Regions from separate parts of the Lysobacter sp. Soil_N_51 genome, predicted to be linked through region 3. Evidence: predicted binding sites of a transcription regulator. Region 3 holds the regulator's gene; each other region holds the start of a gene.

Region 1 (10,279 bases), on a different contig from region 3:
CTGTCCTACGACGACCACAACCTGTACGTGGTGTTCGTGTGCAAGGACGATCCCAAGCAGGTGCGCGCGCGCATCGCGCGGCGCGACGCGGTGTTCGGCGACGACGGTGTACAGCTGATGCTCGACACCTACCACGACAAGCAGCGCGCGTTCGTGTTCACGGTCAATCCCTACGGCGCGCAGATGGACAGCCGCTACACCGAGGGCCTGAGCTACGACTTCAACTTCGACACCCAGTGGACCTCCGACGGCCGCCTGACCGACGACGGCTACGTGGTGACCATGCAGATCCCGTTCAAGAGCCTGCGGTTCGAGCGCGGCAACGTGCAGGACTGGGGCATCGCGGTCAACCGGATCATTCCGCGCACCAACGAATTCGTCTACTGGCCCTACATCACCGAGCGCAAGGAAGGTTTCGTCGCCCAGTTCGCGCACGCGCGCATCGACGATTCGATCCAGCCGGGCCGCAACATCCAGGTCATTCCGCACCTGACCTACCGCGACGCGCGCACCTTGGGCGTGAATTCGGCCGGCGACCCGTCGATGCGCCGGCATGAGCGCACCGAACTCGGCGTCGACGCCAAGTTCGTGATCAAGGATTCGATCGCGGTCGACCTCACCGTCAACCCCGACTTCAGCGAAGTCGAGACCGACGAGCCGCAGGTCATCGTCAACGAGCGCTACGAACAGAACTTCCTCGAGAAGCGGCCGTTCTTCCTCGAGAACAGCGGCATCTTCGGTCTGCCGGTGCCGTTGTTCTATTCGCGCCGGATCGTCAACCCGCAGTACGGCGCGCGCGTGTCCGGACGCCTGGGCCGTTGGGCGATCGGCGGCCTGCTGATGGACGACGAGTCCGCCGGCCTGACCGTGGTCGGCGACGACTTCGGCAAGACCGGCAACATCGGCGTGGCGCGCGTGCAGCGCGACATCGGCCAGCAGTCCAACGTCGGCGTCATGCTGACCGACCGCAGCGTCGGCGATCAGTTCAACCGCGTGCTCGGCGTGGATTCGCGAGTCAAGTTGAACGACAACTGGAGCGTCAACGGTCAGCTGGCCCGCAGCGAGTCCGAAGGCGCCAACAATCTCGATTACGACGGACGCATGGTGTTTCTGCAGGCAATCCGCGGCGGCCGCGATTTCAACTTCGACGGCCAGTACTTCGACGCCACCGACAACTTCGAATCCCAGCTCGGCTTCGTGCCGCGGGTGAACATTCGCCAGTTCTATCAGAAGTCGTCCTACCTCAAGCAGTTCCCCGATGCGCCGTGGCTCATCAACATGGGGCCGACCCTGCTCGCCCAGCACACCTGGGACCAGGACGGCGAAGTGCAGGACTGGAATTTCGAACCCGGCTTCGTGGTCAACGGCCTGCTGCAGACCAAGTTCGAAGGCAGCCTGATCCGCGGCTTCGAATACTTCGGCGGCAAGAAGTTCTACATGGACGGCTTCACCCTAGGCGCCAGCACCGAGTGGTGGCGCTGGCTGACCGCCGAGGCCAAGATCATCGTCCGCGACAAGATCAACTACCTGCCGGCCGCGGGCGTGGAGCCGTTCCTGGGCGATCAGCGCCAGGCGATCATCAAGCTGACGGTGAGCCCGTTCGCTCAGCTTCGCATCGACCAGTCCTTCATCTGGGATGAATTGCGCACGCAGTATTCGATCGCAGGCAGCGAATCGGACGCCAAGGTGTTCCGCGGCATCCAGTCGCGCACCAAGGTCAAATACCAGTTCAGCCGCTTCTGGGCCGCGCACGTGATCTTCGACTACCGCGCACTCGACAGCGACACCGACCTGTTCCTGATTCCGCGCGACAAGACCCTGGTCACCGACTTGCTGGTCAGCTATTCGCCGAACCCGGGCACCTCGTTCTACCTGGGCTATACCGACCAGCAGAAGAACCTGCGCATCAACCAGAACCCGAACATCGTCGTTCCCACGCGCGATCTCGACCTGCACACCGGCAAGCAGCTTTTCATGAAGTTCAGCTACCTGTTCAATTTCTGATCGCTCGCGCGACAACGATGGCTATCCACGAACAGGCCGGCGCAAGTCGGCCTGTTCGTTTTCCGGCGCGCGCGATCGCATGCGTTGTTGCAGATTTGAACGCCCCCGACGACAGCCGCGGCGCCATGCACGATCGCCGTCCCAGTGTGAGCGTCGGTTAGCCGCATCGCTTTGGAAACGTGATTGCCGGCGCGACCGCGCGCGCTCAGATTTGCCTAACTCGCGACTCGAACAAGACGATCGCTCGATCGCCGGGAGAGTCCGATGAGCAAGCAAGTCGCCGCGCAGTTCGATGAGCTGGCCGGGTTGTACGAGGACATGGCGAGTTGGCCGTTCCGGCACGATATCGAGACGCCGAGCGTGATCGCGGCGCTCGGCGATCTGCATGGCCTGGACGTGCTCGACTTCGGTTGCGGCAGCGGTCTGTATTCGCGGCTGCTCAAACGCAGCGGCGCACGCTCGGTGGTCGGCTACGACCTGGCCGACGGCATGCTCGGGTACGCGCGGCGCAGGGCCGAAAAAGAAGGCCTGGACATCGAGTTCGTATCCGAACTGCAGCCGCGATTCGCCGGCCGTTTCGATGTGGTGCTCAGCGTCTATGTGCTGCCGTACGCCACCAGCGCGCACGAGCTGGGCCAGATGTGCGACGCGCTCGCCGGTCTGCTGCGTCCGGGCGGGCGATTGGTCGCGCTGCCGATCCATCCGGACTACCAGCCCGATCCCGACTACTACCAGGCCTATGGCTTTCGCCTGATTCCCGACGACGACAACGGTCGCCCGCCGCGCACCAACGGCGCGCGCATCCGCCTGGAGCTGTGCCACGGCCGCTATCAGGCGAGCGTGCATGCCTGGTACTGGTCGCGCGCGGCGCTGCAGGCGGCGTTGCGCGAGGCCGGCATGACCGATCTGGTTTGGCGCGATCCGAGTACCGCGTCCGATCCGTCCGCGGCGGCGCCGTTGCTGCGCGCTTATCTCGATCGTCCGCACGCGGCGTTGATTCTCGCGCGCAAAGCCTGATGCCATGCGCGCGTGTCTGTTGCAGCCACGGGCCGAACGCAGCGGCGATGCGGATGAGGCGCTGGCGGTGTCGCTCGGTCGCGGCGTCGCCGCCATCGACGAGCACGCGTGGGATGCGTTGGTCAACGATCAGAATTTCTACAACAGCCACGCCTGGCTGGCCGGCCTGGATCGCGCCCTGGGCGCGTGCGAGGTGCTTGCGGTCTGGAGTTCGGCCGGCTTGCTCGCTGCCTGCACGCTGTGGAGCGGCGAACGCGATGACGGATTGTTCGAACTCGGCGCTTTCTTCAACGACGTTCGCGGCCCGTGGACGCGCGGCTTCGTCTGGGGCGGTGGACGCCGTTCGACCCATAACCAAGTGCCGTGCGTGAGCGGACGCCGGCGCGTGCAAGCATTGAGGCGCATGCTGCAGGCGATGGCCGGCATCGCGCGCGAGCGCGGCGACGTCGGCGTGGTCTTGCCGTATATGCCGCTGACGGCCGCGCGGGAACTCGCCGAGGTCTGTGGCGCCAGCGTGCTGCTGCACTCGGCCGAAGCGAACATCGAGGTTCCACCTGACGGTCTGGCCGGGCTGATGGCGGCTTGGAACCGGCACCATCGCTACGAAGTCCGCGCTGAAATCGCCGCGTTCGCGCGTTGCGGCAACCGGGTCGAATGGGGCCTCATCGATCCTTCCGAGCAGGCGCGCGCGGCGGAACTGATCGCCTGCAACCGCGCCCGCTACGGCAGCACCCAGGGCGCGGCCTGGATGCAGCGGATGCTTGAGGCGCAACGCCAGGCGGGGCTGTCGCCGATCGCGGTCGTGGCGCGACGCGATGAGCGCATCGTCGCGTTGTGCCTGCTGTATCGCTTCGGCCGCGCGCTGCACGCGCGCTACTACGGTTGCGATTACAGCCTGGACGATCGCGATTTCCGCTACTTCGTCCTGACCTGCTATGAGCCGATCAACTACGCCGCCCGCGGAGGATTCGATGAACTGCGCTTGTCGATCTCGGCTCTGCACGCGAAAGCCAGCCGCGGCGCCCGCATCGAGCCGCTGGCCGCGGCGGTGCTGCTGAGCGATCGCTCGCTCGATCCGATCGCGGTGCGCCGACACAACCGGCGCTTCGCCGAGCGCCATCGTCGCGAACTGGGCGCGCACCTGAGCCCGGCCTGGCAAGCGTTCCTTTGATCCATGCACGCGGAGTCGCCATGCTGCATCTGATCTACACCTTCCGCCCGAGCGCCGCCGCGCGCGCCGATCTGCCCGCGTTCTGGCGTTGGGTTGGCGAACGCGAACGTTGGTTCTACGACGGCTTGGCCATGGCCCACGATCCGCGCTGGTACGTGTGCACGGTCGGGCCGGGCGTGCACAGCCTGGAGCACTGGATTTCGTTCGCGGACGAAGCCGGTTGGGGCGATTACCGCCGCGAGGTGTCGCGTCGTTCGGCGAACCCGGCCTGGGAGCAACGACGGATCGAGCAGGATCGCTGGTGGGACATCCTCGACGCGCGCCTGCTCAACGACGCGCCGCTGCCGACCGCGCGCGGCGACGCCGGGCGATGAGCCGCGTGGCGACCAGCCGTTTGTTCGAACGCTTGCGTGGCGGCTTGGTGGTCTCTTGCCAGGCCTTGCCCGACGAACCCATGCACGGCTGCATGCCGGCGATGGCGCGCGCGGCGATCGAGGGCGGCGCCTGCGGGGTGCTGGCCAACGGCGCGAACGACATCGCCCGGATCCGCGCGGCCGTCGACGCGCCGTTGATCGGCGTGCTCACCCAGGTCTATCCGGATTGCGAGATCGCGCTGACCCCGACCCTGGTCGAGATCGATCAGGTGGCGCAGGCCGGCGCCGATATGGCCGGCCTGGACGCCAGCGAGCGTCGTCGTCCGGGCGGGCAGCGTCTGGCCGACTTTTACGCCGCGATCCGCAAGCGGCATCCGGGCCTGCGGTTGATGGCCGAGGTGGCGACCACGGCCGAGGCCCTGCGGGCGCAGGCGCTGGGCTTCGACTGCGTGTCCAGCGCGGCGCTCGGCCATACCGAGGCCACCCGGGGGCAGCGCCTGACCGACGACGACTTCGCCGCGTTCCGGCGCATGCGCCGGGCCGTCGACAGTTGCCTGCTGGTGGCTGAAGGCGGTATCGACACCCCGCAGCAGGCTGCCCGCGCACTGCAACTTGGCGCGGATTTCGTGGTCATAGGCAGTGCCATTACCCGGCCGCAGAGCATAACGGCGCGCTTTGTCGGCGAAATGTTGGCAACTGCAGGCTAATTGCTGCCTTTGGCGTCGATCGAGCGGCCTGGAAGATGCCGTAAACGGCTCGCTTTGGCGGTCGATCTTGGCCGTGATCGACGAGGGTCCCGGCCCTGCGAAGGTCTGGTAGAGCGGCTGCGGCGCCTGCTCTTAATAATCTTTTAATTCATAAGGTTCAAATAGTTATCCCGCTCGCCGCCACGCCGCGAAAAACCGCTGGCGTAACCGCGGATAAAGGGATTCGGCGGGAAATGGCGACAAACCGCCGAATTGGATGCCCGGCAGTGCCGAATAACGCAGGCCAGATTCGGCCGGCGCGCGGAAAGATTCACAAGGGCTTACCGGCTGTATTTTGTAACATATTGATGTTGTTGAGCTTTCGACTCGGCCTCATGGTTTTGACCGGAATTTCGGCCAAGGCCCGTCATAGCGAATGCGACCGACACCCCAAGACCGCGTTCGTGCGTTCCAATCCCGCAACACAGCGGAACCTTTTCCCCCTTTAGCAGTCCTATATGCCGACTGCTAAGATGACCCCCATGACCTCTATTGCCCAATCCGCTGCTCTCGTCACCAACAACCTGCCTGTGCCCAGCGCGCTCGGTTCGCTGGACGCGTATATCGGCGCGGTGCATCAGATCCCGGTGCTGACCGCCGAAGACGAGCAGGCCCTGGCCCGCCGCTTCCGCGACGGCGAAGACCTCGACGCGGCCCGTGAACTCGTCCATTCGCATCTGCGCTTCGTGGTCCATGTGGCCCGCGGCTACAACGGCTATGGCCTGCAGATCGGCGACCTCATCCAGGAAGGCAACATCGGCCTGATGAAGGCGGTCAAGCGCTTCGACCCCGACCAGGGCGTTCGCCTGGTCTCGTTCGCGGTGCATTGGATCCGCGCCGAGATGCACGAGTTCATCCTCAAGAACTGGCGCATCGTCAAGGTCGCCACGACCAAGGCGCAGCGCAAGCTGTTCTTCAACCTGCGCAAGAGCAAGAAGCGCCTGGGCTGGATGAACGCCGAAGAGGTGAGCCAGGTCGCCAAGGACCTGAACGTCTCCGAGCGCGAAGTGCTCGAGATGGAATCGCGCCTGTCGGGTCGCGACATCGGCTTCGACGCGCCGTCCGACGAGGACGACGATCACGCGCCGCCGTCGCCGGCCGCGTACCTGCGCGCCGCCGAGGAAGACCCGTCGCAGTCCTACGAGCGCGAAGACGAAGAAGACAGCAAGCTGGGTCTGCTGCGCGAAGGCCTGTCCGGCCTGGATGCGCGTTCGCGCGACATCATCAAGCGCCGCTGGCTCGACGACGACAGCAAGATCACCCTGCAGGAACTGGCCGACGAATACGGCGTCAGCGCCGAGCGTATCCGCCAGATCGAAGCCAACGCGCTGAAGAAGATGCGCGGTCTGTTCGCGGCGTAACCAGCTTCGAATAACGCGATGCAATGCAACGGCCCGGGAAACCGGGCCGTTTTTTATTGTCCGATCGACCACCGCGACACGCGGAGCTGGGGCGCGCGCGGCCGCGACAAGATCCGGATATCGACTGCGTCAGGCGATGGCTATCGTGAGCTCAAGCCATCGCCTGGAGTCGCCCATGAACGCCTATCGCATCAGCGGCCTGTCGCCCGAACCGTTCCGTCCCTTGTTCGCGCTCGACGACGATCGCCTGCGCGCCCACGACATGCGCCGGGTCGTCGCCGATTCGCCGCGCGGTTATCCCTGCCGGGTGTCGCTGACCGATGCCGCGATCGGCGAGACCTTGTTGCTGCTGCCGTACGAACACCATGCGCTTGGGCCGTATCGTGCGAGCGGCCCGATCTTCGTGCGCGAGGCCGCGCTGCAGGCGCCGACGTATCGCAACGAACTGCCGCCGATCCTGGCGACCCGGTATCTGTCGCTGCGCGCCTACGACCGCGACGGCTGGATGCGCGATGCGCGCGCGGTCGACGGCGCGGCGGCACAGGACGAACTGCAGTCACTGTTCGCGATCGACGGCGTCGTCAGCGTGATGGCGCACAACGCGCGCTTCGGCTGCTTCCTGTGCCGGATCGATCGGCACTGAGCCGCGTTGGACCGGCATCGACCGGCGCAATCGATGCGCGCCCGACGATGGCCGGCATGCTGCACTTGCGATGGCAGCGCGCCGAGATGTGCCGCGCATCGGGATAAAGTGGAAGCGGCATCGCACTCCCGCATGCGCTTGCCGCGTCAGGCGCATGCGCGCCCTCGGGCCTGTCTAGACTCGCGCTCGAAGCCGCCGGGACCGGCGGTTTCCCGAATCGCGCGGGCCGATCGCGGCCCGCGTCACGCAGACCAATGGAGGGTGTATGCAAGGCATCAAGCTATGGGCGGTGGGCGCGTTGATTGCGGTTTTGGGGCTGGCGCACAGCCAGCCGGCACGAGCGGGCGACATGAGCAATGCGGTGGTGACCTGCTTCGTCGACACCTATGCACTGGACGTGCCCGAGGCTTTCAGCTGCGTCTCGGTGTGGCGGCCGGGCGGCGCGACCAATCCGACCACCGCGCTGTTCCAGGTCGCCGGCCTGGGCGCGGGCAATTATTCCTATGCCTGGCGCGACCTGGAGACCAACACCGTGCCGGCCGGTTGCGGCAATCAGTCTTATTGCGAGAAGTCGATCAGTACCGAAACCCAGGGCGACGGCGAGGCCACCTTGCGCGTGACCATCACCGATCTCGATACCGGCGCGACCAAGAACGTGCAGGCCACCGCGTTCTACTACGATGGTTACACCTGATAGATCGCCGCGTTCGATTCGTTCGAACAAAGAAGGGCGCCGCGAGGCGCCCTTCTTTGTTGCGGTGAGGTCCGCATGGCTCAGCCGGCGTCGTCGTCCTTGCCATCGCCGTCTTCTCCGGCGCCGCCGAAAATGATCCGCGCGTGGCGCTGGTAGGTGAAATACGCCCACGACCAGTTGAGCATCACGATCAGGCGGTTGCGAAAGCCGATCAGGAAGAACACGTGCGCGGCCAGCCAGAACGCCCAGGCCAGGAAGCCGGAGAACTTGAAACCGCGCAGGTCGACCACCGCGGCGCGGCGGCCGATGGTGGCCAGGTTGCCGTAGTCGACATAGCGGAACGGCTCGATGGTGCGGCCGCTCAGGCGGGCACGGATCGCGCGGGCGACGTAGCTGCCCATCTGCTTGGCGCCCGGCGCGACCCCCGGCACCGGTTGGCCGTTGGCTTGCTGGATGCTCGCCAGGTCGCCGGCGACGAAGACGTCCGGATAGCCGGGCACGGTCAGGTCGGGTTCGACCCGCACCCGGCCGGCGCGGTCGCGCGGCGCGTCGAGCAGCGCGCCCAGCGGCGAGGCGGCGACGCCGGCCGCCCACAGCACCGTACGCGCGGGCACGAACTCGGCGCCGAGGCTGTAGCCGTCGCGTCCGATCGCGCCGACCGGCGTACCGGTGACGACTTCCACGCCCAACCGCTGCAACTGCGCGCGCGCTTTCTCCGACAGCGACTCGGGAAAGCTGGAGAGCACGCGCGGCCCGGCTTCGATCAGGCGGACCTTCGCTTGCGACGGATCGATGCGGCGGAATTCGCGGCGCAGGGTCTTGTGTGCGATCTCAGCCAGGGTGCCGGCGAGTTCGACCCCGGTCGGGCCGCCGCCGACCACAGCGAAATGCAGCCACGCCGCGCGTTCGGCTTCGTCGTCGGTCGCTTCGGCGCGTTCGAACGCGGTCAGCACGCGGCGGCGGATGTGCAGCGCGTCGTCGAGGGTCTTCAGGCCCGGCGCGTGCTGCGCCCATTCGTCGTGACCGAAATAGGCGTGGGTCGCGCCGCTGGCCAGCAGCAGGTAGTCGTAACCGATCACCTCGCCGTCGGCGAGCGTGACGTTGCGCGCGACCGCATCCAGGCCGACCACTTCGCCCAGCCGCACTTCGACGTTGGCCTGCTTGCGCAGGATGTGGCGCAGCGGCGCGGCGATGTCCGGTGCCGACAGGCCGGCGGTCGCGACCTGGTACAGCAACGGCTGGAACAGATGGTGGTTGCGGCGATCGATCAGGGTGATGCGCACGTCGGCCGAGTCCAGCGCGCGCGTCGTCCACAGACCGCCGAAACCGCCGCCGACGATGACGACGTGCTTGCGCGGATCGTTGCTCATCGCCATGCGCTCAGCCGCGCAGACGCTGGGCGAGTTGTTGTTCGAGCTTGCGCTGGTCGGCGGCGAAGCGGCGGATGCCGTCGGCGAGCTTGTCGGTCGCCATCGCGTCCTCGTTGTGCTGCCAGCGGAATGCGGCTTCGCTGAGCGGTTCGGCCGGTTGGGTGCGTTGACCGTCTTCGGACAGAGCGCGTTGAACGTCGGCCTGGGTGGATTCGAGTTCGCCGAGCAGTTCGGGCGAAATCGTCAACCGGTCGCAACCGGCCAGCGCCAGCACCTGCCCGGTGTTGCGGAAGCTCGCGCCCATCACCACGGTCGGGTAGCCGTTGCGCTTGTAGTACTCCCAGATGCGGGTGACCGACTGCACGCCCGGATCGTCCTGCGGCGTCGCTGGCTTGGCCATGCCGTTGGCGAGGTGCCAGTCGAGGATACGGCCGACGAAGGGCGAGATCAGGTACACGCCGGCTTCGGCGCAGGCCACCGCCTGGGCGAACGAGAACAGCAGGGTCAGATTGCAGTGGATGCCTTCGCGCTCGAGCTGCTCGGCGGCGCGGATGCCTTCCCAGGTCGAGGCGAGCTTGATCAGCAGGCGGTCGCGGCCGATGCCGGCCTGCTCGTACAGTTCGACGATGCGGTGCGCCTGGGCCAGGCTGGCCTGGGTGTCGAAGCTCAGGCGCGCATCGACTTCGGTCGAGACGCGGCCGGGGATCAGCTTGAGGATTTCGCCGCCGATCGCCACCGCCAGGCGCAGGCCGGCATCGCTCACGCGCGCGGCCTCGTCATCGCCCTGGGCGCCGCCGAGGGCCGCGTCGATCAACGGCGCGTAGTTCGGCAGGCCGGCGGCCTTGAGCAGCAGCGAGGGGTTGGTGGTGGCGTCCTGCGGATGGAAGCGGGCGATCGCG
Region 2 (10,279 bases), on a different contig from region 3:
GCGGCGTCTCCTGCACGCTGTGGCCGGACACGATCACCTTCTCCGACAAGGCGCCATCCAGATGCGCGCTGCGGTACGGCACCGCGCCGTCGCTGGATTGCAGCAGCGCGATCTTGGGATCGCGTTGGCCGACAATCGTGTGGTACGGCATGCCCGCTTCGATCGGCAGGTTCTCGGTGCTGCGCATGAACAAGGAATTCGGACTCAGGTCGTCCGGGCCGGTCGGCGGACGGCCCTTGCGGAAACCGATCTTCTGCAACTCGTCCTGATCGACCTTGGTGCGCTGCGCCAGTTCGGCGGTCTCGCGCAGGACATCGAACGGCAGACGAATCAGCTTGCGCACCATCCGCAGCGGCCAACCGTCGGTGACCACCGCGCCGCGATGCGGCGAGGCCAGGAACACCACCCGGCCGAATTGCGGCAGCGGCTGGAACACGGTCAGCGCGCGCACCAGCGGTTCGTTACGCAGACGCTGCGCGACGGCCGGATCGAAGGCCTTGAGCGTTTCGTCGAGCACCCGTTCGCCGCTGTCGCTGACCAACAGCCGCGAAATCACCCCGCCCATGCTGTGACCCACCAACACCGCATCGCGACTGGCGACATCGTCGCCCTCGGGATCGTAATGTTTGAAGGTCTTGTCCAGCGCCGAAGCGATCGCCGCGCGATTGGACAGGATGCCGATGTTGGTCGGATAGAACACCTGCCACAGCTGATAGTGCTTGCGCAGCGCTTCGTCGCCGAGGATCTCGTTGGCCAGATTGACCCACGCCTCCGGGCTGCTGGCCAGGCCATGCACCAGCACGATCACCCGCTTGTTCGGATCGTAAGGCTGATTGAGGTAGATGCGCGGCTTGAACGCGCGCGCCTGCTTGGGCCGCAACAGACTCGACAGGCTCAACCGCGCCAGTTCCGAACGCGCCAGCCACACGCCATAGGCGGCCGAATAATTCGCCGCGAGCGGAACCTTGCGTCCGCCGATGGTCTCGCTGTCGATGCGATACGGGTTGTAGACGTCCATGCTGGCCTGATCGCTCGCCAGCACCGCGTCCAGGCTGTCGCCGTCGAAGCGCAGGGTCGCGGTCACCGGCAGATAGCGGGTGTCGCGATACGGCGTGTCGTCCGCGCTGGCTTCGTCGGCCGGCGTGACCGGCGCCGGCGACGGCGCGCGCCGCGGAAACACCGCGACCAGGCCGGTACCGAAACCGTCGCGGCGATACACCGCGCGCAGGTTGTCGAAGCCGAGCGTGTCGGAGGCGAGCAGCGCTTCGGGTTGCTGGCTGATCTCCGAGGCTTCGTAACCGTGCAGGCCGATGCCGAGATTCAAACCGCCGACCTGCAGCGGCGAGGCACCGATCTGGCCGCGGCTGGCTTCGAACGCGGCCTGGGCAACGACATCGACGGCGCGGTTGTAGTACTGCAGCACGCGTTGCTGGCGCGCTTCGAACACGCGCTGCTCGGGCGTGCGCGCGGTCAGGAACAGATAGGCGTAGGCATAGCGCGCGGTCTCGACCGCGGCGCGGGTGCGCTCGTCGGTGGCGACCTGCCCAGCGATCGCCGCGTTGGCGTCGACCGTCGCCGCGTCGCCCGCTTCGATCGCCTCGGCCTTGCGCCGCGACAGGCCCGCGCTCTCGGCGGCCTTGCTGACCGTCGCCGGCGCGGCGTTCATGCGCAACAGTTGCAGTTCCGACGCCGTCGCCAGCCACGACTCGCTCGACGCGAGCGGCCGCAGCTGTTCGATGCACGGTGCGGGGTCGCGCGCGCACAGCTCCGGATCGAGCCCGGCCGAACCCAGCGCGGTCGCCGACGCGGTGCTCAGCTTGCCGCCGTTGAGCGCGTCGAGATTGCGCTCGGCGGCGATATCGCCGAACGCGCGCTCCTTGACCTTGACCACCGCGCAGCCGCTGCCCAGCAGCATGAGGAGGCTCGTCAGGACGAGGGCGATCGAGCGCAGGGGCATGCTGGATCCGGGGGGAAGCGTGAAGGGCATTGTCGAGGGCGCTGTGAGCGGAGTAAATCGATTTCAGGGCGTGGATCGATCAAGACCGCGAGATTAGCGTCCACGGATTAGGGATTCATAAGACCGCCCGCGCCGGGCAGTTGGGGCCGGATCGATACGATGCCGGGGCGACGGCCAGCGCCCGGGCTCGGCGGCGAGGACCCGGCGGGGCTTCAGCCTCGACGCTTTCCGCCAGGGTTTCGATGCGGCTTTCGGCGGCGAGAGCATCGGGCCGACACCCCAACCGCGCAGACTTCCGATTGGTCGCGTTCGCGCATTCGCGGCGCGGCCGGCGCCGCAAAAAAGAACCCCGCCTTTCGGCGGGGTTCCTCGTGTTGCTTCACGGCGATCGGTGGATCAGAAGTCCATGCCGCCCATGCCGCCCATGCCGCCGCCGCCCGGCATCGCCGGCTCGTCCTTCTTCGGCAGCTCGGCGACCATCGCTTCGGTCGTGATCATCAGACCGGCGATCGACGCGGCGTTCTGCAGCGCGGTGCGGGTGACCTTGGTCGGGTCCAGGATGCCGAACTCGAGCATGTCGCCGTATTCGCCGTTGGCGGCGTTGTAGCCGAACGCGCCGGTGCCTTCCTGGACCTTGTTCAGGATGACCGACGGCTCTTCGCCGGCGTTGGTGACGATCTCGCGCAGCGGCGCTTCCATCGCGCGCAGGGCGATCTGGATGCCGTGGTTCTGGTCTTCGTTGGCGCCCTTCAGACCGCTGATCGCGGCCTTGGCGCGCAGCAGCGCGACGCCGCCGCCCGGGACGATGCCTTCTTCCACGGCAGCGCGGGTGGCGTGCAGCGCGTCTTCAACGCGAGCCTTCTTTTCCTTCATTTCGATTTCGGTCGACGCGCCGACCTTGATCACCGCGACGCCGCCGGCCAGCTTGGCCACGCGCTCCTGCAGCTTCTCGCGATCGTAGTCCGACGAGGTCTCTTCGATCTGCGCCTTGATCTGCTTGATGCGCGACTGGATCGTCTCGCCGTCGCCGGCGCCGTCGATGATGGTGGTGTTCTCCTTGGAGACCTGCACCTTCTTCGCGCGGCCCAGGTCCTTGATCGTGGCCTTCTCGAGCTGCAGGCCGACTTCCTCGGAGATCACGGTGCCGCCGGTCAGCACGGCCATGTCTTCGAGCATCGCCTTGCGACGGTCGCCGAAGCCCGGCGCCTTCACGGCGCAGACCTTGACGATGCCGCGGATGGTGTTGACCACCAGGGTCGCCAGCGCTTCGCCTTCGACTTCCTCGGCGACGATCAGCAGCGGCTTGCCGGACTTGGCCACGCCTTCCAGCACGGGCAGCAGGTCGCGCACGTTGGAGATCTTCTTGTCGTACAGCAGCACGTACGGGTCGTCCAGCTCGGCCGACATCGACTGCTGGTTGTTGATGAAGTACGGCGACAGGTAGCCGCGATCGAACTGCATGCCCTCGACCACGTCGAGCTCGTTCTCCAGGCCCGAACCGTCTTCAACGGTGATCACGCCTTCCTTGCCGACCTTGTCCATCGCCTGAGCGATGAGGTCGCCGATGTCGGCGTCGGAGTTGGCCGAGATCGCGCCGACCTGGGCGATTTCCTTGCTGGTCGAGGACGGCTTGGACAGCTTCTTGAGCTCGCCGACGGCTTCAACCACGGCCTTGTCGATGCCGCGCTTGAGGTCCATCGGGTTCATGCCGGCGGCGACCGCCTTCATGCCCTCGCGGATCAGCGCCTGCGCCAGCACGGTCGCGGTGGTGGTGCCGTCACCGGCGTTGTCGGAGGTCTTGGAAGCGACTTCCTTGACCATCTGCGCGCCCATGTTCTCGAACTTGTCGGCCAGCTCGATTTCCTTGGCGACGGACACGCCGTCCTTGGTGATCGTCGGCGCGCCGAAGCTCTTCTCGAGCACGACGTTGCGGCCCTTCGGACCGAGGGTGGCCTTTACGGCATTGGCGAGAATGTTGACGCCGCGCACCATCTTGGCGCGTGCGTCCTCACCGAAACGAATTTCTTTGGCAGCCATTTGAAACTCCGGGATTTGAGATTGGGGATTTGGGATTGGCAAGAGCTGAAGCGGGTCGTCGGGTGGGGCGGGATCGCAGCGCAAGCGCTTTGCGAATCCCGAATGCCCAATCCCGAATCGCGGCTCTTAACCGACGATCGCCAGCACGTCGTCTTCTTTCAAAATCTTGTACTCGACGCCGTCCTGCTTGTAGGAGCTGCCCGAGTACTGGCCGTAGATGACCTTGTCACCGACCTTGAGCTTCGGCGCGCGCAGGCTGCCGTTGTCCAGGGCCTTGCCTTCGCCGACGGCGACGACTTCACCCTTGGTCGACTTTTCCTTGGCGGCGTCGGGGATGATGATGCCGCCGGCGGAGATTTCGTCGGCTTCGATCGGCTTGACCACAACGCGGTCGTAAAGCGGCTTGAGATTCATGGCGACCCTCTGTAAGTGATTGAATGGGTGGAGAAAGAACGGGAATTTTAGCAGTCGCCCCCGTCGAGTGCCAACGCCGGGGACAAAAGCGCCCGGGCGAACCGGGACTGCACGGAACATGAGGCGTCCTGGCGGCCTTTCAAGGGCCCGGGCGAAGAAATTCTCGATGCCGCCCGGATGCCGGCGGGCGCGGACTCCCGGCGCGGATGCCGGACGCGCGGGGCAAAGCTCACTAATAAGAAGGACAGCGGTGCCTGGACCGATGGGGATCTGCGCATGGCCGAACCGTCAGGCCACGCCCGCCCCGTCCGGCCGCTCAGCCCCGCGAGGGCTTGAGGTACTGGGTCGGCGCGGCGCCAAGGTGGCGCCGGAACATGGCGGTGAACGCGCTGACGCTGTCGTAACCCATCTCCAGCGCGACCGTGGTCACCGCCTCGCCGGCCGCCAGCCGTTCCAGCGCGCGCATCAGCCGCGCGCGTTGCCGCCATTGCAGCAGGCTGTAGCCGGTTTCGGCGCTGAAGTGGCGGCTCAGGCTGCGCTCGGACAAATGCGCGTAAGCCGCCCATTCGGCCAGACCGCGTGGATCGGCCGGGTCGTCGATCAGGGCCTGGGCCACGCGCAGCGCGCGCGGATCGCTCGGCATCGGCAGGCCGATGCGTTCGCCGGCCCGGCTGTGGGCATGGCAATCGACGATCTCGTCCAGCAGCACCCGCGCCAGCCGCTCCCGGGCCTCGTCCAACGGCAACGAAGCCGGCCAGGTCGCGGCTCGGGCGATCGCTGCACGCAGCAGCGCCGACACCCGGATCGCACACGGCCGCGTCGGCAACGCCACGCAATCGGCCTGGGCGACATACACGCTCCAGCCGGAAAACGCCTCGCCGTGCGAGCGCAGCGAATGCGGCGCGTGCGGCGGCAGCCACACCGCATCGGTCGCCGGCACCAGCCAGCGGCCCTGCCCGGTGCCGACGGACAGCAGGCCGCGATGGGCGCCCAGCAATTGCCCGCGCGCGTGCTGGTGCGGCGCGGTGTCGCGCACGCCATGGGCGACCAGGCTCACCGCGATCACGAACGGCCCCGCATCCGAATCGGCGCGGGCCGGGGCAAGCAAAGGATCGGACATGGCCGGAACGCGCTATGGGATGGCCGGGGCAACGTAGCAGAGCCGGCCCGGCCCACCCAGCATGGACCCACCTTTTCGACCGTCACGATGGAGTTTCCGATGCGCGCTCACGACATCCTGCCCGACCACCTCGATGAAGCCCGGATCGACGGCGTGGCCGTACGCAAAGGCTCGGTCGCCGCGTTCCTGGCCAATGCCCGCGCCTTGAGCGACCCGCAAACCGCCGACGCCGCGCGCGCCGAGGCCGAACAGCACATCCGCGAAGCCCTGCCCGCCTTGCGCGCGGTGGGTTTGTTCGAAGTGCTGGAGATTCGCGACGCCAGGCTGCGCACGTGGGTCGAATCGCAGGATTGACGCACGCGGCGCCATGGCGCGCGTGCGGCCTCTGCATGGCCGGACACGCCGCGTCGGGCGGCGTGCCATGCGGCGTACCAGGGCGTACTAGACTGGGATTCCCAGCCTTCGCCAGGATTTCGCATGTCGTCCGTGACTTCTCCCGCCGAGATCGCCGCAACGCTCACCGAACTGTGGTCGCCGCGGGTGATCGCCGAAGTCGACGACGCCTATATCAAGGTCGCGCGCGTGCACGGCACCCTGGCCTGGCACAGCCATGCCGACGAGGACGAATTGTTCATGGTGCTCAAAGGCAGGCTGGCGATCGAGATGGAAGACCGCACCGTCGAACTGGGCGCGGGCGAGTTGTTCGTGGTGCCCAAGGGCGTACGCCACAACCCGGTCGCCAGCGAGGAATGCCACATCCTGCTGATCGAACGCAAAACCACCCGGCACACCGGGGACGTGGTCACCGACAAGACCCGCTCGCTCGACGAGCAGTTGCGGCCGCTGGCCTGAGCGCGCGGCCGGTCGGCCATCGTGCGGATCGGAATCGACGGCCCGCGCGGCGCACAAAAAGAAAGAGCGCGTCCCGTGGAACGCGCTCTTTGGTACGGAGATGGCCGTCCTACGCATGGCGCAATCCAGCGCCCGTCCCCCGAACCGACCTCGTGTCCAGCCGAAGTCCATATCAGCGTGTGAGCATCTTGCGAAGTCCTTGCGACGGTTGCCACACGTCGGCCGGCTGGGCGCCGCCACTACCGGTATCAACAGGACTTGTCCGAGCACTTAACTTGCTGTATTTGTTGGAAGCGACAGCGCACACGGCTAGCTAAAGCGCACTAGGTACGGCGTCTATCGATCACTAGGTGAGCATAGGTAGCACTTGCTGATTTTTCCCCTATAAAAGTGCCAAATCCATCTCATGACGCCCCAACAGCGCATTCGACTCGCACGCCGCCACGCCGGCCTGTCCCAGGCCGCCCTCGGCGCGGCGGTGGGCGTACAACGCAGCGCGGTCGGGCATTGGGAAGCGGCCCAGGGCAAGTTCCCGAGCATGGCCCACCTGCGCGAACTGGCCCTGGTCACCGGCGTGCAGTTCGAATGGCTCGCGACCGGTCGCGGCAAGATGGGCCTGTCGCTGGACACGGCGATGGACTCGGTCGCCGCCGCCGACGCGCTGCTGATCGATGACCCGCTGGAGCTGCGCCTGATCGCGGCGTTCCGCGAGGCGCCGACCCGCTCCAAGGCGCCGCTGGTGGAAGTCGCCGAGCAACTGGCGGAGCTGCGTACCGGCAAGACCCGCGGCGGCAAGGGCCAGGGCGCGGGCTGAGCGCCGGAGCCAGCCACCGCCTCGAGATGAGCTGAGCGAACCACATCGGGCTGAAGCCGCCCACCAAACCCGCACTCGCAAAAGCGCTGTTTCACAAGCCGATCGCGCCCGCGACCGTCGGCCCGCCGCCGCTTCTCGCGGCATCCAACGCAGCCGATCTACGGCGATAACCCACATAACCGCGACCAACGTCTCTATTTGGCTGCTCCATTCGCCGGCGCATGCCCGGCTCGGTCACAAACCGCGTCTAGACTCGACCGGTGCGCCCGGGGAGGGCGCCTGAGCTGCGCCGGCCTAGCGCTTTCATGCGGCCGGACGCCACGCCACTCACAAGGAGTCGTTTCGATGCGCAAGTCAGTCACTGACTGTTCCGCCATGCTGTTCGCAAGCACGCCCCGCGTGCGCCGCGCCGCCGTTCTCTCGCTCGCCATCGCCGCGCTGTTGCCGTCGATGGCCTCGGCCGCGGTGTTCATCAACGAATTCCATTACGACGACGCCACCTCGGCCGGCGACACCGGCGAGCGGATCGAAGTCGTCGCCACCGCCGGCGAAACCCTCAGCAACTACCGCATCTATCTGTACAACGGCAGCTCGCCGTCGTCGGCGGTGACCTACGACAACGACCCGGTCCCGGCCGGCAGCGTGGTGACCTGCGGCAGCGGCAGCGCGCGCATCGCCACGTTGAGCTACCCCACCAACGGCATCCAGAACGGGGCCAACGACGGCTTCGCCCTGGTCGACGGCAGCGGCAACGTGGTCCAGTTCCTGAGCTACGAAGGCCAGATCACCGCCAGCGGCGGCCCGGCCGCGGGCAAGACCAGCATCAACCTGCCGGTGTCCGAATCGGGTTCGACCGCGGCCGGCACCTCGCTGCAGCTGTCGGGCAACGGCAGCGCGTATTCGCAGTTCACCTGGCAGAACTCGGCGACCCAGACCTTCGGCGCCTGCAACAACGGCCAGACCTTCACCGGCTCCTCGCCGAACACCCCGCCGAGCGTGAGTTCGACCACCCCGGCCAACGGTTCGAGCACGTTCCCGGCCGCCGGCGACTTGGTCGCGAACTTCAGCGAAGCGGTGACCCTGGCCAGCGGCGCGCTGACCCTGCAATGCGCCACCTCGGGCGCGGTCGCGCTGAGCTACCCGGCCAGCGGCACCGCGATCACCGCCTCGACCGGCACCGCGCTGCACGCCGGCGAAAGCTGCACCTTCACCGTCGTCGCCAGCAAGGTCACCGACGCCGGCGGCGCGACCCCGGCCGCGAACACCGTGGTCAACTTCAACGTCGCCAGCGGCGGCGGCGGCACGCCGACGGGTTACTACTCGCACGTCAACACCAGCAGCGCCAGCCAGCTGCGTTGCTCGCTGCATGCCACGATCAAGGGCCACACCGCGTATCCGTACAGCGGCGGCACCACCAACACCTGGACGATCCTGGAAATCGCCGACGAGGATCCGAACAACGCCGGCCGCATCCTCGACGCGTACAAGAACCGCAGCTACCTCAAGGTCACCGACCGCGCCGGCAGCGGCAGCGGCGTGAAGTACAACCGCGAGCACACCTGGCCGAATTCGCTGGGCTTCAGCAGCGCGACCGGCAACCTCGGCCTGCCGCACGCGCCGTACACCGACACCCACATGCTGTATCTCACCGACGCGGGCTACAACTCCGATCGCGGCAACAAGCCGTTCGCCGACTGTTCGCTGTCGAGCGGCTGCGGCGAGCGCGTCACCGAGGTCAACAACGGCCAGGGCGGCGGCAGCGGCGTGTACCCGGGCAATTCGAACTGGTTCAAGACGCCCGACGGCAACGCCGGTTCGTTCCAGGTCTGGGGCAAGCGCCGTGGCGACATGGCGCGCGCGGTGCTGTACATGGCGATCCGCTACGAGGGCGGCACCGATCCGAACACCGGACAGAGCGAACCGGATCTGGAACTGACCGACGACCGCAGCAAGATCGTGATCACTTCGTCCTCGCCGGCCTACATGGGTCTGCTGACCACGCTGCTGTCGTGGCATCAGGCCGACCCGCCGGATGCGGCCGAGAAGGCGCGCAACGAAGTGATCTACAGCTTCCAGGGCAACCGCAACCCGTTCATCGATCATCCGGAATGGGCGACGGCGTCGCTGTTCAATTCGGCCAAGCCGGCTAGTTGCCAGTTGATTCCGTAAGCGCTGGTTGATTGGGTTTTAGTGTTTCGAGACGAAGGCCCGCGGATGCGGGCCTTCGTTTTTTCGGGGTGTGGCGATGGCGGTTTGAGATAGGACGTGTGGTTTGGTGTGGTGGCGGTGTTGTGCGTGCGATTTGATGTGGTGCTGTGCGGGTCTGCGCCATGCCCAAGATTCGATGTGGCGCGGTGCTGTGGTTGCGGTGTGGCCGCGATGCGATGCAGCGTAGTTTGGTGGCATGGCCTGCATTCGGCTGAAATGCACATTCGGGCGACCTGGACGAAAGCCGCTGGATTCCCGCGTTCGCGGGAATGAAGAGCAAAAGCACGACGCGCAGCCTTCCTATCAGGCGAGTCGACACTGATTCTTCCTTTCGTCGCGAACCATCCTGCCTTCACGAACCCTCCTAACGTCATTCCCGCGAAGGCGGGGATCCAGGGCTTCATCCAGGCATGACTCTGAAGTCTCTGGATCCCCGCCTTCGCGGGGATGACGGTAGTAAGGTTTCGTGGCGACTCAATCAGAACGCCGAGCGCCCTGCTTCTGCTCGTCATTCCCGCGAACGCGGGAATCCAGCGACTTTGAGCGAAAAACTTTACGTCCCCACGCCCCTGCGCCGCTAATCAAACATCACCAACGGCTTGCCCACCTGCCGCTGCTGCGCGATCGACGCAATCGCCTGCGCGCCCTGCTCGAACGAAAACCGCGCGCCCACGATCGGCACGATCCGCCGCGTTTCCACTTCGGCCAGGAACGCCTGCAGATCGCGCAGGCTGCCGACGCTGACGCCGTGAATGTTGAGCTGGCGCGCCATGATCGGGCCGATCAAGTTGCCGTCGACCTGCATGCTGTGCAGGAAGCCGATCACCGCGATATGCGCGTTGTCAGCCGCCGCACCAAGCAGGTCGAGGAACTGCGG
Region 3 (10,279 bases):
GCAATCCGGCGGCGACAAGCGCGGACTTCGACCGGTTCACATATCCGTGCGCGCGTGGCGCGCGATTCGCGCACGCACGATGCCGACAAGCTCGCCGCGGCCGCGCTCAGCCGGCGCCGGGAGTGTCGTGGAAACGCGCAAGCGCGTCGCGCAGCGAGCCGCCGTTCGGACCGATCAGGTCGTCGACCCGCCAGCAGCCGCCTTCGCGCGCGAGCCGCAGGCGCGCGACCTGCTTCCGCGACGGCTGTGCGTCGTCGAGCACGAACCGATAACGTACCTGCACCACGTTCTTGCCTTCGGCGACAAACCGGGGATCGCGCGCCTCGCCGTCCTGCGCGTCGAGCCAGGGATCGGCGCCGATCGCGCAGACCTCGCCGCCGTCGCCGCCGCAGGCGCGATCCTGCTTCAACAAGCGCAGCAATCGCGCCGAGACGGTCCGCTCCAGACTCGGCAGCGGGTCGTTCCAGAAGGTGTAGTGATCCCGGTAGAACGCGCCGGCCGTCGCAACCGGCGTATCGCCCAGGCAGGCGGCGCGCGCATCGCCGGCACCGACCAGCAGGCCGGCGGCGACGAGCGCCATCAACGGCATTGCAAAACGCATCGAAACCTCCTTATTCGTACCAGCGCCAGGCCGCGAGCAAGGCGTCGGCGCGCCGTCCGTCGCCATCGAGGAAATCGGCGAGCGCATCGCGCACCTGCGCCCTCGCCTGCGGGCGCAGGTCGTCGTCTTCGTCCAATGCGGCCTCGCCGAGCGCGGTGTAGGCATTGGCCACCGTCGCGATCGCGCCGAACGCGGTGGCCAGATCGTCGGCGATCGGTCGCGGCGACCACGGGCCGCCGGCGAGGTCGAACAGCACCGCGCCGCTGCTCATATCGAGAATGAAGGGATTTCCGCCCTCCATCGCCACGGTCAGCCATTCGTCCTTCCACCCGGGCAAGCGTTCGCCGCTCAGACCATGCCAGCGGTAACCGGCCTGCCGCGACCACAGCGTGTGCAGCGGCGGAATGTCGACCGGATTGCCGCCAGCGTCGAGGCTCAGCCCGATCGGTCCGACCGACGCGTGAAGGGTTTCGCCCCACGGGCCGAGTTCGCGGTAGAACGCTTCCAGCGTCGACGGCAGGGCGATGTCGCCCTGCCATTGCGACACAGCCTGCGAGCGCAGTTCGCCCCAAGGCTCCAGTAACGGCCGCAAAGACTCGTAGCTGCGCGTCATGGCTTACTGATACACCAACTGCGCCTTGAGATTGGGCAACACTTTCTTCGCGAAGGCCTGATAGGCGCGGTTGTAGTCGGCGGTGCACACCGGCCCCAGGGTCACATCTTCGATCACCCGGCTGGCTTCGAGCACGTTGCCCTTGAGCGTGTAGGTCGCGGTGTAGCGCGAACCGCCGGATTCCAGGCTCAGGTTCGGCGGCACCGCGATCACTTTCATCGTCGCCGGGAATTCGATCCGGTAGGTCTCTTCCGAACGTCCGCCGCCGCAGGTGCCGTCGCCTTCGTCCTTGTCGATCTCGGCGGTGGCGCTGCCGACCAATGCACTGACCGGCATCGGGCTGAAGAAACTCGGACCCAGCGCGAACGCACCCGGCACCGGCAAGGCCTGCTTGACCTCAAACTGCGTGCGATAACGATGTTCGCCGCGCAGCGGCTTAGGATCGTCCTGGGTGAAGCTGCCTTCGGCCTCCAGGCCGCCGCGCTTGAACACGTTCTTGACCATGTCCTTGGCGTCGTCGGCGCTGAGCTCGCGCAGGCTCGCGCGCATCGAGATCGCCGGCATGCCGCTGAGTTCGACCTCGACCGTGCCCTTCATCGACCCGTCCTCAAGCACGGTCAGGCGGGTGTCCATGCGCTGGCGGTTGTGCAGTTTGACGAAGCCCGGCGTGGACGCCTGCAACTCGGGCCGGTCGATGCGCAGCAACGGCTTGCCGGCGATCTGCGCCGGTAGTTCGCCGAACGGAATGCCCTTGGCGGTCGCATCGACGTACAGGTCCAGACCCGGCAGGTAATTGAGCACGTGGTTGACGCTCGACGCCACCGGCACCTTGGGCAGGGTGTAGACGTTGCCGGCGTTGATCAGCGCCTGGGTCGCCTCGATGCCCTTGGCCGCGAACAGCGCCTGCAGCAAGGTCGCGTGGTCCTTGCAGTCGCCGATGCGGTTGTCGAGTACGAACTCCTGATCGCGCGGCACCACCGCGCCCAGGCCGATGCAGTTGCCGGCGTAGTTGATGTTGGTCGACACCCATTCGTACAGCGCCTGCGCGACCGCGCGCTGATCGGTCTTGCCGGCGGCGATTTCGTCGGCGAGCTTGCGCACCCGCGCGGTCGGCACCGCCTTGGGCAGCGCGCGCTCGCCGTAGGCCTTGGCGATGTCGCCGTAGCTGCGGAAGGTCGACAGGGCGTAGCCGTTGTAGCGTTCGATATCGAAGATCGTGGCCGAGTCGGATTTGCGCTTGACCGGGCTCAGGTTCTGGTAGGTCCACTCGACGATATGGCGGCCGCCGACGGTTTCGTCGCGTACCTGCTTGAGCTTGCCGAAGGTCTGCTGCTGGGTCCACAGCCCGGCCGGCAGATCGATCTTGATCCGCATATCGCCCATGTAGGCGCCGTCGGTGAAACTGGTGATGTCGGAAAAATGCCCGTCGAACATCGCCTTCTTGCCGACCAGCCGGTAGTTCAGCACCACGGTGTCGCCGACCGCGACATCGGGGAACACCAGGCGGGTGGTGGCGACGTCCGAGAACGCCGGGCCGCCGCCTTCGCGGCCGTCGTTGGTCTCGACCTGGAAGTTCGACTTGGGCACGTCGATGCGGCGGCCGTCGGCCTTGCGGGTGTAGGCCTCGACCACGTCGAGGGTCTGGATGCTGGCGCTGTAGCCGATCGATTCGTGCTTGGCGTATTCGATCGCGCGCTCGTCGAGCACCTTGAGCGCGGTTTCGTGCTGCTCGACGTAGCTGCCGTCGGCCTGCACGGTGTAACTGAGGTAGGAACGCTCCCTGCGGATCGGGTCGTCCGAAGCCGCCGCGGCGGCGGGTTTGACGACGGGCGTGGCGCTGGCCGCCGGCGCGGTGCCGGCGCGATCGGCCGGCGCGGTCTGCGCGAACGCCGCGCCGCCGACAAGTACAAGACAAACCGCGGCCGACAGCCGCTGCATCGCGATGCGCATCCTTTCTTCCCCTGTTCCTGTTGGACAGTCCTTGGTGATGGACGGTCGCGCGATCGCGGACCGGCGCCGTCGCGCCGAGCGTCGGCGCGGAAACGTTCTACCACATCCCAGGCGTGCCGGAGTTGGCGATCACGGCGCCCGCGAACAGGCGCGTCGAGGCGCGCCGATCGCCGGTGCGCGGCGGCGAACCCGGAGGTCGGCGCCCGGTGTCGTCGGACGCGAAAAAACGGATGCGCCGCCCACGAAAAAGGGGGCCGAAGCCCCCTTGTCCGGACACGCGTCGCGCGCTTGGCGCGACGCGATGCGTGCGATGCACGCCGCTGGTATCAGGACGTCATCCGATCCCAGAATCCCTTGACCCCGTCCAGAAAGGTGGAGGACCGTGGCGAGTGCTTTCGCGCCCCCTCACCCACGAACGTCGCTTCGAATTTCTCCAGAAGCTCGCGTTGTTCCGTTGTGAGATTGACCGGCGTCTCGACCACGACGCGGCAGTACAGGTCGCCGGTCTTGCGGCTGCGCACCGACTTGACGCCCTTGTCGCGCAGGCGGAACAGCTTGCCGCTCTGGGTTTCGAAGGGAATACGCAACTCGACTTCGCCGCCGAGGGTCGGCACCCGGATGGTGTCGCCGAGCGCGGCCTGCGAGATGCGGATCGGCACGTCGCAATGCAGGTCGTCGCCGTCACGCTGGAAGATCTCGTGCTCGCGCACGCGCACTTCCACGTACAGATCGCCCGGCGGCGAACCGGTCGGGCCGGCCTCGCCTTCGCCGGTCAGGCGGATACGGTCGCCGTTGTCGACACCGGCCGGAATCTTGACCTGCAAAGTCTTGGTGCGTTCGACCCGCCCCTGGCCGTGGCAGTCGGCGCAGGGATTGGCGATGGTCTTGCCGCTGCCGTTGCAGTGCGGGCAGCTTTGCTGCATCGAGAAGATGCCGCGCTGGATGCGCACCTGGCCGTGGCCTTTGCAGGTGCCGCAGGTCTCGACCTTGCCGTCGGCCGAACCGCTGCCGTTGCAGGTGTCGCAGGCGTCGAGGGTCGGGATTTCGATCTGCTTTTCGACGCCGCCGACCGCTTCCTCCAGCGACAGCTCCATCACGTAGCCGATGTCGGCGCCGCGACGCGGACCGCGCGCACCGCCGCCGCCACCTCCGAAGATATTGCCGAAGATGTCGCCGAAGATATCGCCCATGTCCGAGAAGCCCGGACCGCCGGCGCCGCCGCCGTTGCCGTGTTCGAACGCGGCATGGCCGTGCTGATCGTAGGCGCGGCGCTTGTTGGTGTCGGCCAGGATTTCGTAGGCCTCCTTGCACTCCTTGAACGCGGCCTCGGCCGCCGCGTCGCCCGGATTGCGGTCCGGGTGGTGTTTCATCGCACAGCGGCGATAGGCCTTCTTGAGGTCGTCGTCGCTGGCGTTGCGCGCAACGCCCAGCACTTCGTAGTAGTCGCGTTTGCTCATGGGCTGGGTTCGGGAATCGGGAATCGAGAGTCGGGAATCGTTAAATCAAAAGCGGGCGGCGCGTGAGAACGCCTGCCGCCCGCGACGGATGCAAGAACAGGGAATCGGTGTCCACGGGCCGCACGCACACGTCGCGCGCCCATTCCCGATTCCCCATTCCCGATTCCCGGCTTACTTCTTGTCGTCCTTCACTTCAGTGAACTCCGCATCGACCACGTCGTCGGCCTTGGCCGAGGCGCCGCCGTCGCCGGCCGGGGCGCCTTCGCCCGGCTGACCGGCGTTGGCCGCCGCGAACAGCGACTGCGCGGCTTCTTCCAGCGCCTTCGACTTGGCTTCGATCTGGCCCTTGTCGTCGCCCTTCATCGCCGTTTCCAGCTCCGAGATCGCCGCTTCGGCGCGGCCGATCTGGTCGCCCGGCAACTTCTCGCCGTGTTCCTTGATCGTGCTGCGGGTCATGTGGATCAGGCCGTCGGCGTGGTTGCGCGCCTGCACCAGTTCCTGGAACTTCTGGTCTTCTTCGCGGTTGGCTTCCGCGTCGGCGACCATCTTGGCGATCTCTTCCTCGGACAGGCCCGAGCCGCCCTTGATCTCGACCTTCTGTTCCTTGTTGGTCTTCTTGTCCTTGGCGCTGACGTGGATGATGCCGTTGGCGTCGATGTCGAACGAGACCTCGACCTGCGGCATGCCACGCGGCGACGGCTCGATGCCGGACAGGTCGAAGCGGGCCAGCGACTTGTTGAAGCGGGCCTGATCGCGCTCACCCTGCAGCACATGCACGGTCACCGCGGACTGGTTGTCCTCGGCGGTCGAGAAGGTCTGCGAAGCCTTGGTCGGAACGGTGGTGTTCTTCTCGATGATCTTGGTGAACACGCCGCCGAGGGTTTCGATGCCCAGGCTCAGCGGGGTCACGTCGAGCAGCAGCACGTCCTTGACGTCGCCGGCCAGCACGCCGCCCTGAATCGCCGCGCCGACAGCGACGGCTTCATCCGGGTTGACGTCCTTGCGCGGTTCCTTGCCGAAGAACTCGGCCACGGCCTGGCTGACCTTGGGCATGCGGGTCTGACCGCCGACCAGGATCACCTCGGCCACGTCGCTGGCGCGAAGGCCCGCGTCGTTGAGCGCGATGCGGCACGGCTCGATCGTCTTCTTGACCAGATCCTCGACCAGCGACTCCAGCTTGGCGCGGGTCAGCTTGATGTTGAGGTGCTTCGGGCCCGACGCGTCGGCGGTGACGTACGGCAGATTGACTTCGGTCTGCTGCGAGGACGACAGCTCGATCTTGGCGCGCTCGGCCGCGTCCTTCAGGCGCTGCAGCGCCAGCGGATCCTTGCGCAGGTCGATGCCCTGATCCTTCTGGAACTCTTCGACCAAGTAGTCGATGACGCGCTTGTCGAAGTCTTCGCCGCCCAGGAACGTGTCGCCGTTGGTCGACAGCACTTCGACCTGCATTTCGCCGTCGACCGAGGCGATCTCGATGATCGACACGTCGAAGGTGCCGCCGCCGAGGTCGTAGACCGCGACCTTGCGGTCGCCGCCCTTCTTGTCCATGCCGTAGGCCAGCGCGGCCGCGGTGGGTTCGTTGATGATGCGCTTGACCTCGAGGCCGGCGATCTTGCCCGCGTCCTTGGTCGCCTGACGTTGGCTGTCGTTGAAATAGGCCGGCACGGTGATGACCGCTTCGGTGACCGGCTCGCCCAGGTAGGCTTCGGCGGTCTTCTTCATCTTGCCCAGCACTTCGGCCGAGATCTGCTGCGGCGCCATCTTCTTGCCGTCCTGGGTCGCGACCCAGGCGTCGCCGTTGTCGTGCGGGACGATCGCGTACGGCACCAGGCCGAGGTCCTTCTGCACTTCGGCGTCGGTCATCTTGCGGCCGATCAGGCGCTTGACCGCGTAGAAGGTGTTCTTCGGGTTGGTGACCGCCTGGCGCTTGGCCGACGCGCCGACCAGGACTTCGCCGTCCTTGGTGAACGCGACGATCGACGGAGTGGTGCGGTCGCCTTCGGAGTTTTCGATGACCTTGGCCTTGCCGCCTTCCATGATCGAAACGCAGGAATTGGTGGTGCCCAGGTCGATGCCGATGATCTTGCCCATGGATGTTGCTCCCTCTCTCAATGCTTCAATGTTGGGGGCGGCGCGATTGCTGCAGGCCGCCGATGTGCGATATCTGGGGCTCGGTGCCGGGCAGTTCAAGCGCCCGTGCCCTGCCCTTTAACTTCGGGTGAACTTCGCGGACCGGGCCGATGCGAGCCCAGCCGCGTGCGATTCGGTGGGTTGCGCTCAGTCCTGGCTGACCACGACCAGGGCCGGACGCAGCAGGCGCTCGTTGAGCAGCCAGCCCTTCTGGTAGACCTGGACCACGTGGTTCGGCGCGACACCCGGCGCGGGCACCAGGCTCATCGCCTGATGGTGCTCGGGGTTGAACGGCTGGCCGACCGGATCGACCGCGACCAGGCCGTTGTCGCCGGCGACCTTGAGCAGCTGGCGCAGGGTCAGTTCCATGCCTTCGCGCAGCGCGTTGGGCTCGCCGCCGGCCACGCCCAGCCCGGCTTCCAGGCTGTCGATCACCGGCAGCAGGTCGCCGAGCAGGCGCTCGTTGGCGAACTTGCGGGCCATGTCGATATCGCGGGCGACGCGCTTGCGCTGGTTGTCGAGTTCGGCGCGTTCGCGCAGCGAGTCTTCGCGCAACCGGGTCAACTCGGCGCGCAGGCTCTCGACGTCGGTCGGCTCGGCGTTCGCCGCGGCGGCTTGGTCGTCGAGGTTCAGTTCGGGATTGGGGTCGTTTTGGCTCATGCTGGGTCCTGGCGGTTTTTCCGCGACAGGCCAGCTATGGGGCCGCGGCCGGACCATTCAAGTGCCGGGATCTGCGGCGATCGTGCGGGATCGGCGCTCAGTTGCGGCGAGCGGGGATGGTTTCGGGACAATCGCGGCGGCGCCGAAGGCGATGCCGGCTGCTGCTTCGATCATGGGCCGCTCCTGTAGGAGCGGCGCAAGCCGCGACCGCGCCACGACAAACCCCGGCGCCAGCCCGGCTTGCCGTAACGGTTACCCGGCCTAACCCATCCTGCGCGGGAAGGCGGGACCTGCGCGGGAAGACGGGATTCGCGGTCGCGGCTTGCGCCGCTCCTACAGCGGGCCGACCTGCAAACGCGGCGATGGTTCTTACTCGGCTTCGGGCGCCCCGAACGCATTGCCCAGCGCATCGGCCGCCGCCTGCACCACCGGGATCACCCGGTCGTAGGCCATCCGGGTCGGCCCGATCACCCCGAGCACGCCGAGTACGCGGCCGCCGGAGGTGTACGGCGCGGTCACCAGCGACACGCCTTCCAGCGGCGCCAGCCCGGTTTCCTCGCCGATGAAGATGCGCACGCCGGGCGCGCGCACGGTGCGTTCGAGCAATTGCAGGATCTCGCGCTTGCGCGCGAAGGCTTCGAACAGCTCGCGCAGCCGGTCCAGGTCGGCCAGTTCCTGCACGCCCATCAGCCGGGTCTGCCCGGCCAGGACCATGTCGTCGTTGTCCGGGATCAGCACTTGCTCGGCCAGCTCAACCGACTGCGCCAGCAGCGTCTGCATCTCGGACTGGGCATTGCGCAGTTCCAGCAGCAGCACATCGCGGATCTCCGAGACCGGCCGGCCGGCGAAATGCGCGTTGAGGTAGTTGCCGACCCGCTCCAACTCGCCGGCTTCGTACGGCCGGCGGGTCTGGATGATGCGGTTCTGCACGTCCTGATCGGCGAACACCAGGATCGCCAGCACCCGCTGCGCGTCCAGCGGCACGAAATCGATGCGCCGGAACGCGAACTGCTCGCGCTTGGGCACGCTGACCACGCCGACGAAATGGGTCATCGCCGACAGCAATTCGGAAGCGCTGCCGAGCAGGGCCTGGGTGCCGGTGCCCGACGGCAGCTCGCTGCGCAGGCGCGCGAGATCGCCTTCCGGCAGCGGCCGCACCTGCAGCAGCGAGTCGACGAACAGACGGTAGCCCTGCGAGGTCGGGATGCGTCCGGCCGAGGCATGCGGCGCGCTGAGCAGGCCGGCGTCTTCCAGGTCGCCGAGGATGTTGCGGATGGTCGCCGCGCTGACGTCCAGCCCGGCGTGCTTGGCCAGGGTCTGCGACCCGACCGGCTCGCCGCTATGGATGTAGCGGCCGATCAGCGTGCGCAGCAATTGGCGCGCGCGCGGGTCGAGGCTGGGATCGGAGCGGCGGTTCATGGGTGTGGATATAAGCGCCGGTGGGGGAAGGTGCAAGGGTTGGTTGGGGGCCGGGATTCGGGATTCGGGATTCGGGATTGGGGATTGGGGATTGGGGATTGGGAATCGTGGGTCGTGGGTCGTGGGTCGTGGGTCGTGGGTCGTAAGAAGGATGACGCGATTGGTTGCCAATCTGTCGGGCGCCACGTCTCTTCGTGCTCGTCATTCCCGCGAAGGCGGGAATCCAGAGACTTCAGAGTCATGCTTCGGTGAAACCCTGGATGTTCGGCTTCGCCGAAATGAAGCGGGGCCCGCCTTCGCGGGAATGACGAGCAAAAGCAACCCGGCCCGTCCAGCAAAAACCAACGAGGCCTCGACTGGCAAAACAACTAGGACCGACCAGCAAACCCAAGCCAGCCCACCCTCCGCCTCAATCTCACCCCATGATCCACCCCGCCCCTACGCTCGCCCCCGCCGCCGCTCCCATTCCCAGCCCCGCTCGCTCAAGGCACAATCGCCGCCGCATGCTCGCCCACCTCTCGCTCAAGCAATTCGCCGTCGTCAGCGCCGCCGAACTCAGTTTCGGACCCGGCCTCACCGTGATCTCCGGCGAAACCGGCGCCGGCAAGTCGCTGCTGGTCGACGCCCTGGGTCTGTTGTCGGGCCTGCGCGCCGACAGCGGCGTGGTCCGTCACGGCGCCGACCGCGCCGAACTGGTCGCCGACTTCACCCTCGACGACGCCCCGCAAGCCGCCGACTGGCTGCGCGATAACGAACTCGACGAAACCGGCGACGGCGATGCGCCGGTCTGCCAGATCCGCCGGGTGATCCGCGCCGATGGCGGGTCGCGCGCGTGGGTCAACGGTCGGCCCGTCACCCTGAGCCAGCTCGGCGAACTGGCCGGGCGCCTCGTCGAAATCCACGGCCAGCACGAGCACCAGGCGCTGATGGCCAAGGCCAGCCAGCTGACCCTGCTCGATGCCTACGGCCGCACCGATGCCGCGCGCGGCGCGGTCGAGACCGCCGCGCGCGCCTGGAGCGCGCTGCTGCGCGAGCGCGACACGCTGATGGCGCAAGGCGACGTCTCCGACCGGATCGGCTGGCTCGAACACCAGCACCGCGAACTCGAACGCGAAGCGCTCGACCCAGAGGCGCTGCTCAAGCTCACCGCCGACCATCGTCGTCACGCCCACGCCGCCGGCCTGATCGCCGCCTGCGAAGCCGCGTTCGCGCGCATCGGCGGCGACGAAGGCCCCTCGCTGACCCGCACCCTGCAGCAAGTGCGCGGCGAACTGCAGCGCGTGACCGAACACGAACCACGCCTGGGCGAAGTCGACGCCATGCTCGACAACGCCGCGATCCAGATCGACGAAGCCATGACCCTGCTCGACCGGGTCCGCGACGACCTCGACCTGGACCCGTCCGCGTTCGAACAGATCGAAAGCCGGATCGGCCGCCTGCACGAACTGG

Evidence for each region. Region 3 encodes HrcA, which represses chaperone genes, less so after heat shock. Its sites were predicted from a motif close to TTNGCACTCNNNNNNNNNGAGTGCNAA; they were not measured.
Region 1: a site for HrcA is predicted at 5,758-5,784, ahead of rpoH (RNA polymerase sigma factor RpoH). Genes of this name have one in related genera too.
Region 2: a site for HrcA is predicted at 4,456-4,482, ahead of AC3A4T_RS05055 (co-chaperone GroES). Genes of this name have one in related genera too.

The regions. Positions count from the first base shown of each region.
Region 1 covers NZ_JBDGLR010000010.1:65,635-75,913, forward strand. Annotated here, with positions in the region: gene AC3A4T_RS19630 (carbohydrate binding family 9 domain-containing protein) at 1-2,004, shown strand, start outside; gene AC3A4T_RS19635 (class I SAM-dependent methyltransferase) at 2,269-3,021, shown strand; gene AC3A4T_RS19640 (peptidogalycan biosysnthesis protein) at 3,026-4,192, shown strand; gene AC3A4T_RS19645 (hypothetical protein) at 4,213-4,566, shown strand; gene AC3A4T_RS19650 (N-acetylmannosamine-6-phosphate 2-epimerase) at 4,563-5,273, shown strand; gene rpoH (RNA polymerase sigma factor RpoH) at 5,795-6,673, shown strand; gene AC3A4T_RS19660 (DUF1203 domain-containing protein) at 6,849-7,316, shown strand; gene AC3A4T_RS19665 (hypothetical protein) at 7,582-8,010, shown strand; gene AC3A4T_RS19670 (NAD(P)/FAD-dependent oxidoreductase) at 8,091-9,380, opposite strand; gene tal (transaldolase) at 9,391-10,279, opposite strand, start outside.
Region 2 covers NZ_JBDGLR010000002.1:472,433-482,711, reverse strand. Annotated here, with positions in the region: gene AC3A4T_RS05065 (esterase/lipase family protein) at 1-1,915, opposite strand, end outside; gene groL (chaperonin GroEL) at 2,354-3,994, opposite strand; gene AC3A4T_RS05055 (co-chaperone GroES) at 4,121-4,408, opposite strand; gene AC3A4T_RS05050 (AraC family transcriptional regulator) at 4,725-5,528, opposite strand; gene AC3A4T_RS05045 (hypothetical protein) at 5,628-5,882, shown strand; gene AC3A4T_RS05040 (cupin domain-containing protein) at 6,006-6,380, shown strand; gene AC3A4T_RS05035 (helix-turn-helix domain-containing protein) at 6,787-7,194, shown strand; gene AC3A4T_RS05030 (endonuclease) at 7,570-9,363, shown strand; gene AC3A4T_RS05025 (zinc-dependent alcohol dehydrogenase family protein) at 9,980-10,279, opposite strand, start outside.
Region 3 covers NZ_JBDGLR010000007.1:317,640-327,918, reverse strand. Annotated here, with positions in the region: gene AC3A4T_RS15700 (YqhG/Tai3 family protein) at 107-601, opposite strand; gene AC3A4T_RS15695 (hypothetical protein) at 612-1,214, opposite strand; gene AC3A4T_RS15690 (DUF3857 domain-containing transglutaminase family protein) at 1,218-3,164, opposite strand; gene dnaJ (molecular chaperone DnaJ) at 3,491-4,621, opposite strand; gene dnaK (molecular chaperone DnaK) at 4,793-6,712, opposite strand; gene grpE (nucleotide exchange factor GrpE) at 6,899-7,411, opposite strand; gene hrcA (heat-inducible transcriptional repressor HrcA) at 7,781-8,830, opposite strand; gene recN (DNA repair protein RecN) at 9,334-10,279, shown strand, end outside.